DNA from 2 places in the Paenibacillus sp. Y280 genome. Region 2 is predicted to be linked to the other one. Evidence: a T-box and tRNA genes for the amino acid it is inferred to sense, from the RefSeq annotation. Region 2 holds a T-box; the other holds one or more tRNA genes.
What was found. The T-box of region 2 lies ahead of AC1TPC_RS08530 (valine--tRNA ligase). A T-box ahead of a tRNA ligase gene usually reads a tRNA of that ligase, here a tRNA-Val.
Positions count from the first base shown of each region.

Region 1: it encodes a tRNA-Val, which carries the amino acid that the T-box ahead of AC1TPC_RS08530 (valine--tRNA ligase) is inferred to sense. The anticodon was not compared.

Region 1 covers NZ_JBXCIW010000006.1:256,779-260,197, forward strand. The annotation lists gene AC1TPC_RS10680 (S-layer homology domain-containing protein) at 1-3, opposite strand, end outside; gene AC1TPC_RS10685 (stalk domain-containing protein) at 212-1,702, shown strand; tRNA gene AC1TPC_RS10690 (tRNA-Val) at 1,894-1,969, opposite strand; gene AC1TPC_RS10695 (hypothetical protein) at 2,163-2,513, shown strand; gene AC1TPC_RS10700 (Spo0E family sporulation regulatory protein-aspartic acid phosphatase) at 2,520-2,714, opposite strand; gene AC1TPC_RS10705 (DUF2524 domain-containing protein) at 2,965-3,159, opposite strand; gene AC1TPC_RS10710 (hypothetical protein) at 3,321-3,419, shown strand, end outside.
Region 2 covers NZ_JBXCIW010000005.1:148,975-152,393, reverse strand. The annotation lists gene AC1TPC_RS08530 (valine--tRNA ligase) at 1-1,329, opposite strand, end outside; T-box leader at 1,386-1,626, opposite strand; gene AC1TPC_RS08525 (LysM peptidoglycan-binding domain-containing protein) at 1,745-3,073, opposite strand; gene AC1TPC_RS08520 (RluA family pseudouridine synthase) at 3,160-3,419, opposite strand, start outside.

The sequences.
Region 1 (3,419 bases), on a different contig from region 2:
CATACGGTCACCTCTTCGTTTATTTTGCTGCAGCACTTATTTGACGCAATAATAATTCAATTTGTTGCAATTCGCAAGAAAACATTAATCTTTAGGAGAGTGGCCCTGCCTTTATTGATCAAGCGAAGAAATTCGGAACCGGTACAACGCAACCTTTTGAAAAAACTCTCGTCAAACTTAATAATACAAAAAATTACAAAAAGGAGCTGCTATGAAAATTAGAAAAATATTCAAACCTATTATTTTTATCCTTGTCCTTATGATTATGTTTTCTGGCCATGTACATGCTTCATCCGATTCGAAAGTCAAAAGCTTGAATAATATTGTGCAAATTAGCACGCAGGAATATCATAGATCTGCGCTTGCCTTGGATCGTGAAGGTGTCGTATGGGCTTGGGGACATAATTACATGGGTGGAGTAGGGGACGGTACGACTGGATTCAAATCAGCTGCTGTACCTGTTTTGGGGGATGTTGTAAAAATTGCCTCGAGTTTCGAAAATAGCTTTGCTCTAAAAAAAGATGGAACGGTTTGGGTTTGGGGCAGAGACACCGGATTTCAAGGAGATGGAGTCTACCCTCCAGCTTCCGAATATATAACGAAACCGGTTAAAGTAGAGGGCCTTAACGATGTTGTTGATATCAAAACAGGGAGCAACCATGCCATCGCGTTAAAGTCGGATGGATCGGTGTGGAGCTGGGGAAATCCCACCTATGGTGCGCTTGGAAGAACGGAATGGAAGCAATCTATTTCAAGTTCACTGATTCCTATGAAGGTGCCTAATCTACAAAATATTGAATCCATTTATGCAGGGTCATTATTTTCTGCCGCTGTAGCGAAGGACGGAAGTACGTGGGTATGGGGTGGGCTTGGCAGTTTTAGCAATATCGATTTAATTGTAAAACATGCGCCGATTAAACTAGCTGATTATAAAGTCAAAAACATCGTTGAAATTTCGCCATACTATCGGATTTATGTGACCAAGGAAGATGGAACGTTGTGGGAGCTTCAGAAATTGATGAAGCTGAAACAAATTGCGAGCGGTGTCGAAATGATAAGCTGTGGTGTTTTCTGTGCGGTTTCCAAGAAAAATGGAGATTTGCTGTGGTGGGATTCCGCTTCGCTTTCCGTTCCTAGTTTGCAAAAACATGATTTGAATATCGGTAAAGAAGAAATACGACAATTTGATTTCCATACAAATAATCAGATTCTATTGTTAAAAACAGATGGAACCGTCAGTACTTACGATACAATCAGTTCAATTACAGGGAATGAGACCGTTGATGATAAAGAATTCCAAGCCTATGTGAAGCTCTCGGACAAGGCGTTGAAGCCGCAGCTAAGGCCCGTTTGGAAGGCGATTAATGTCAAGCTTAATGGCGTTGGAGTACCGCTCTCGGCAAATCCTATTGTTATTAAAGGAATTTCCTATATACCACTTCGGGGTGTATTAGAGGGGATGGGAGCAGAGGTTCAGTATAGTGAGGGCAATATTACGATCTCTAACTCCGATCATAAGCTGAAATTAAAGATTAGAACGACAGCAGGAATGAAAGATGGCGTGAAGTTGACGCTGGTGGGTCCTCCGCTAGTAATAAAAGGTATGACCATGGTGCCGCTTCGTTTTGTTAGTGAAGGATTGGGAGCCACAGTGGTATGGGATGCGGACAACAGAACGATTGATATTAAATCAGACAATTGAAGCTAGTTTAACGTGGGGTGGGGTTGCTATCTGACCAGAAAATAAAAAAACGAGCCTTTAGCGCTTCTAAAGGCTCGTTTCACGTATAGGGATCTTTTAACCAGCTTACTCGCAGCAATACTCGATCTACCCAATATCGGAGATGAAAACAAAAAAACCCTTGATACACAAGGGTTTCGACGTTTAAGTTATGGTGATCTGAACAGGGTTCGAACCTGTGACCCCTACCCTGTCAAGATAGTGCTCTCCCAGCTGAGCTACCAGATCGTATTAGCGACAATTAATAATATAGCAGGATAAGGAAGTGAAGTCAACACTTTTTTGGGATTTTGTAAAGAAAAGCTTACCCTTCAGATTGCAGTGCTGATGTCTAGCGGGTTATAATGCTTTAGGTAGAACAAGCTACTTAGAATCAAGTGTAAACAGCACATTGATACATAGATAGGAGATGGCTTTAAACATGTATAATAACGACATTCACAATCAGTTTGTAGAGGCCGTTCAACAATTGATTGGCAAATCAGGCATCGTCCACTTGCAAAATGATGTAGATTACAAGATCGTTGTGCAGCAATTTACCGGATTCGAAGTGTCCGAGCATTATGATGACGAGGGAGACCCGATGATTTTTAAATTATCGTTTTTAAACGAGCTCGGCAGTGAAGATTCCATCGAAATTTGGGATAGCGCTATTGTTGATCTGGACTTTACAGTGCCTGAAGTAGCGGAAGAATGGGTTACTCCCGGGCTTCAATTTATATTTGCTGTTCTCAAGGATGAGAGCAATGCCATTGAATTTTTTGCAAAATAAAAGGGCTCAGCCTATACGTGCAAGAGAGCTTGATTGTCGCTCTGCTTTGGCCAAGCAGCCTGAATATTCGTTGAGGAGATAATCAAGCTCTTGGCTGATTTTGACAACTGCCTGATCTGTGAGGTTGTTGCATGCATCAAAAATTAAGATCATTTCGGCACGTACCTCTTCAATTTTTTTCTGATAAAAACAGTGCTCCATTAAAACCCCTCCAACTTTTCAATGTGAGTATAACAATAAACGAAGGTTGTTTGAATTTGTTGATAAAACAAATGAGGAATTTGTTAGTTTATTGAACAATTCTATAATGAATACCTTCGTATTTGATTAACTACACCGCTGCGTTTATTCTGAAACATTCACATATATGGAAGAATAGTCAAATGTGAATACGAGAGATAAAATACCCCCTAAGGATTTACAGCCTTAGGGGGTACTTTCTTTAAACGCGTTATGACTCATGCGGAATATCGCATTTGTTTCGAATGAAATGGATTTGGTTTCGAATCCGGTTCAAGTGCTGCTGCTCTTCTTCGGTTTGTTCTCCGTGTACGGCTTGCTCTAGCTGCTCTAATTCCTGTAATAAGCTTGGTAAATCATGAGACGCATTCGCACAATTATAGCTGCTGTCTACATTTTCAAGCATCGCTTTTCCCTCCAATCCTGTAAGGTAGGACCTTAGCATTGTTATCCAATGTCCGTCAGTTAGTATGAGCCGTTTAACGATGGATATGCATATTGGAAACGTATACTAAAGCTAATCAAATCCGCATACCTATATAGAAAGCGCTCAGGAGGCGGTTTCTGTTGGCTGCGGATTATGCCTATTTGGCTATATGGCTATTGGGAATGTTTGGAATAATTGGTATAGTGATTGGGGCGGTGGCAGAATTCGTTATTAAAGAT
Region 2 (3,419 bases):
CAGGTTGTCTCCCGCCATATCCTCGCGGGATACATGCATCTCGCCTGTCGCCTCGTCATACCATGCCGGAATCCGGTGGCCCCACCAAAGCTGTCTGGAAATACACCAGTCGCGTATGTTCTCGATCCAATGCAAATAAATTTTCTCGAACCGCTCCGGCACGAAGTTAACGCCTTTGCCTGCCTTCTGCGCAGCAATTGCCGCTTCAGCAAGCGGCTTCATCGCAACGAACCATTGCGTAGACAGGTATGGCTCTACAACAGCGCCGCTGCGCTCGCTATGCCCTACTTGATGAACATGATCCTCTATTTGAATGCAAACGCCTTGCTCTTGCAAATCCTTCACTAGCTGTTTGCGGCAGTCGAAGCGATCGAGGCCTTGATAAGGACCTGCTTCAGCATTCATCGTGCCTGTCTCGTCCATGACGATAATTTGCGGCAGGCTGTGACGCTCGCCAACCTCGAAGTCGTTCGGATCATGCGCCGGCGTTATTTTCACAGCGCCTGACCCAAACTCCTTATCCACGTATTCATCCGCAATGATCGGAATTTCGCGGCCGACAATCGGAAGCACAATCAGTTGACCGATCAGATGCTTATAGCGATCATCCTCGGGATGAACAGCTACCGCTGAATCGCCCAGCATCGTCTCTGGACGAGTCGTTGCTACCGTTATGAAGCCGGAGCCGTCCTTGAGCGGATATTGCAAATGGTACAAATGACCGTTAACTTCTTTATGCTCTACCTCGATATCGGATAGCGCTGTGCGTGCGGCTGGATCCCAGTTAATGATTTTTTTGCCGCGGTAGATAAGCCCCTTCTCATAGAGACGGACAAATACTTCGCGAACAGCTTTGGATAGCCCTTCATCGAGCGTGAACCGCTCTCTCGAATAATCAAGAGAAAGACCCATTTTCGCCCATTGCTCGCGAATGGTATTCGCATACTCTTCCTTCCACTCCCATACCTTCTCGAGGAAAGCTTCCCGTCCCAGGTCGTAGCGGGAGATCCCTTGCTCGCGCAGCTTTTGCTCTACTCTTGTCTGAGTTGCAATACCCGCATGGTCCGACCCTGGGAGCCAAAGCGCATCGTAGCCCTGCATACGTTTCGTTCTGATCAAAATATCCTGCAGCGTAAAATCCAACGCATGCCCGATATGAAGCATTCCAGTCACGTTTGGAGGCGGGATAACAATTGTATACGGCTTTGCGTCCGGGCGTTTGCCTGCCTCGAAAAATTGGCCCTGCATCCAGTAATCGTACCATTTCTGCTCGGCTGCCTTCGGATCATAGGTTGTCGGCATTGCAGTTGTCGTTTGATTTTCTGACATTCGTTCCATCCTCCATAAATCGATCTACAAAAACAAAAAAACCTTCCGCCCTTATCATAAAGGACGAAAGGTTTAGCTTCCGTGGTACCACCTTTGTTCCATGCGAACAAAATCCGCATGACACTCAAACAGATAACGGCTGCGGCCGGCCTGACTTCGGTAGAGCACAGGTTGCTCTAGCTTGACTCAGGCAACTCCGGGGCGACTCGTAGCAGTCACTTCCTGCAGAACCTCTCAGCGTAACGGTTCCACTCTCTGAAGGCTTTGCTGCGTACTATTCCCCTTCAACGTCGTTATAACGCATATATGTTTAATCATACCTTTGTTGTACCTCTGAGTCAACCAAACTCGCATAACAAAAGCCCCTGTTGCTCAAAATAATGAGCAATAGGGGCTTTTGTGTAATAATTAACCATCATGGAATGTAGATTAGTTGTCCTTCGGTCACGCTGGAATCATCCAAGCGGTTATAAATGATAATTTCTCTTGGGTTCAAGCTGTAACGCGAGGCAATAACCTCAAGCGTCTCATCCCTCTGCACGATGCACATCCGAATCTTACGGAACTCCGTATCCTCCGAACGTTTGCCGAGAAATAAGTTTTTCCATTCGATCTCATCGCCCGACGCTTGTACTCTTGCAACCTCATCCGCTCGCTGCTGAGCGACAACCTCCTCAGCTGCCTGACGGGCTGCTTGCTCTCGCCTGCTAGTCTGAAGCAGCGTAAGAATGCCCACATCAGGCGGCGATCCGCTTCCATCCTGAGGCTGTGGCTGCTTGCCTCCGACCGCGATGCGCAGCTCCGGTTTTTCCTGCTCGGGATCTTGCCTCTGCTGCGGCAGTGCATCTGGAATGATAAAAGGCGGCTCCTGTGCTTCAAACTCACTGCGTTCCTGCTCTAAAGCAGGCTGCGCGCTCAGGAACGGCGATTGCTCCTGCTCAGCGCTAGTTGGGAAATTCGCATATGATTCGGAATTCGCGAGCCAGCCCTCATGACTCGTTTGCTGGGAGGATAACGTGATTTCCCGCTCGTCCTCTTGGAATTCCTCCGGTACTTCTGCTTGCTGCGCTGAGCTTGGGAACAGCTGCGAGGACGACCATCCGGTATCATACGATGCCGATGAGATCAAAACCGCAGGCTCCGATTCATTCGTTTCATTCGATGCAATCGAGTCATCCGATCCATCCGACACTTCCGGCCGCTGCTGGAATGAGAACTCCTCTTGCGCAGCAAAATCATTTTGCTCCGGTATGTACGGCTGCTCGTTTGCAGGATATTGGCTGTTTAAAAACTCAATGGCGCGTTCCTCGAAAGCTTCCCTCTGATGGACAACCGTGAACGGCTCTTCCCGCCAGAGTTCCTCTTGCTCCTGTACAGGCTGAGCGGAAATGCCTCTTAGAGAAAGGACACCTGTAATGTTTAATGTGCGGGCAGACAATAAGTCGACATCAAAATTATCGATTTCAATCGAAATATCGTCCAGCCGAGATATGCGATTCATCGGCAGCGTTATTTCGACGGGTATCCAGTGCTCAAGCGTCAACGAATTTTCGGAATCATTTTGACTCCTATAAATTCCGCTCAGAAGCAGCTGCCCTCGAAGTACGGCGTGATCCCCCTGATCGATGACCTGGATACGGGGAACAAGCTCAATCTCCTCCAGCTCGTCAATTGCCGCTACATCATCGGGCAAATGGACGCGCTCATACACGTCAAAGCGTAATCCGTTCGTTTGATCCGACACGCCTAAGTCCTCCCCTCTCATACTGAATGCTTGGGCTAACGTTACATTCACTACTTATCTATATGGGATGTTAGGCAGGAGCATGACTATCTTTTTGAACGGGAATGTATGTTTTCCGAAAGCTGTACGAGCCACTGCGGCCAAGGGGCGACCGCTTCAACGGGCGAATCGGTCCAAGGATGAGGAAAAACTAGCTTTTCCCCATGAAGCGCTTGATGCCCAAGCATACGCGCATCGCCTCCGTACAAGCCGTCCCCTACGAGCGAATGGCCGATATAGCTCAGATGAACGCGTATTTGATGGGTTCTGCCAGTCTCCAGCTTCACACGAAGAAGCGACAGCTGCG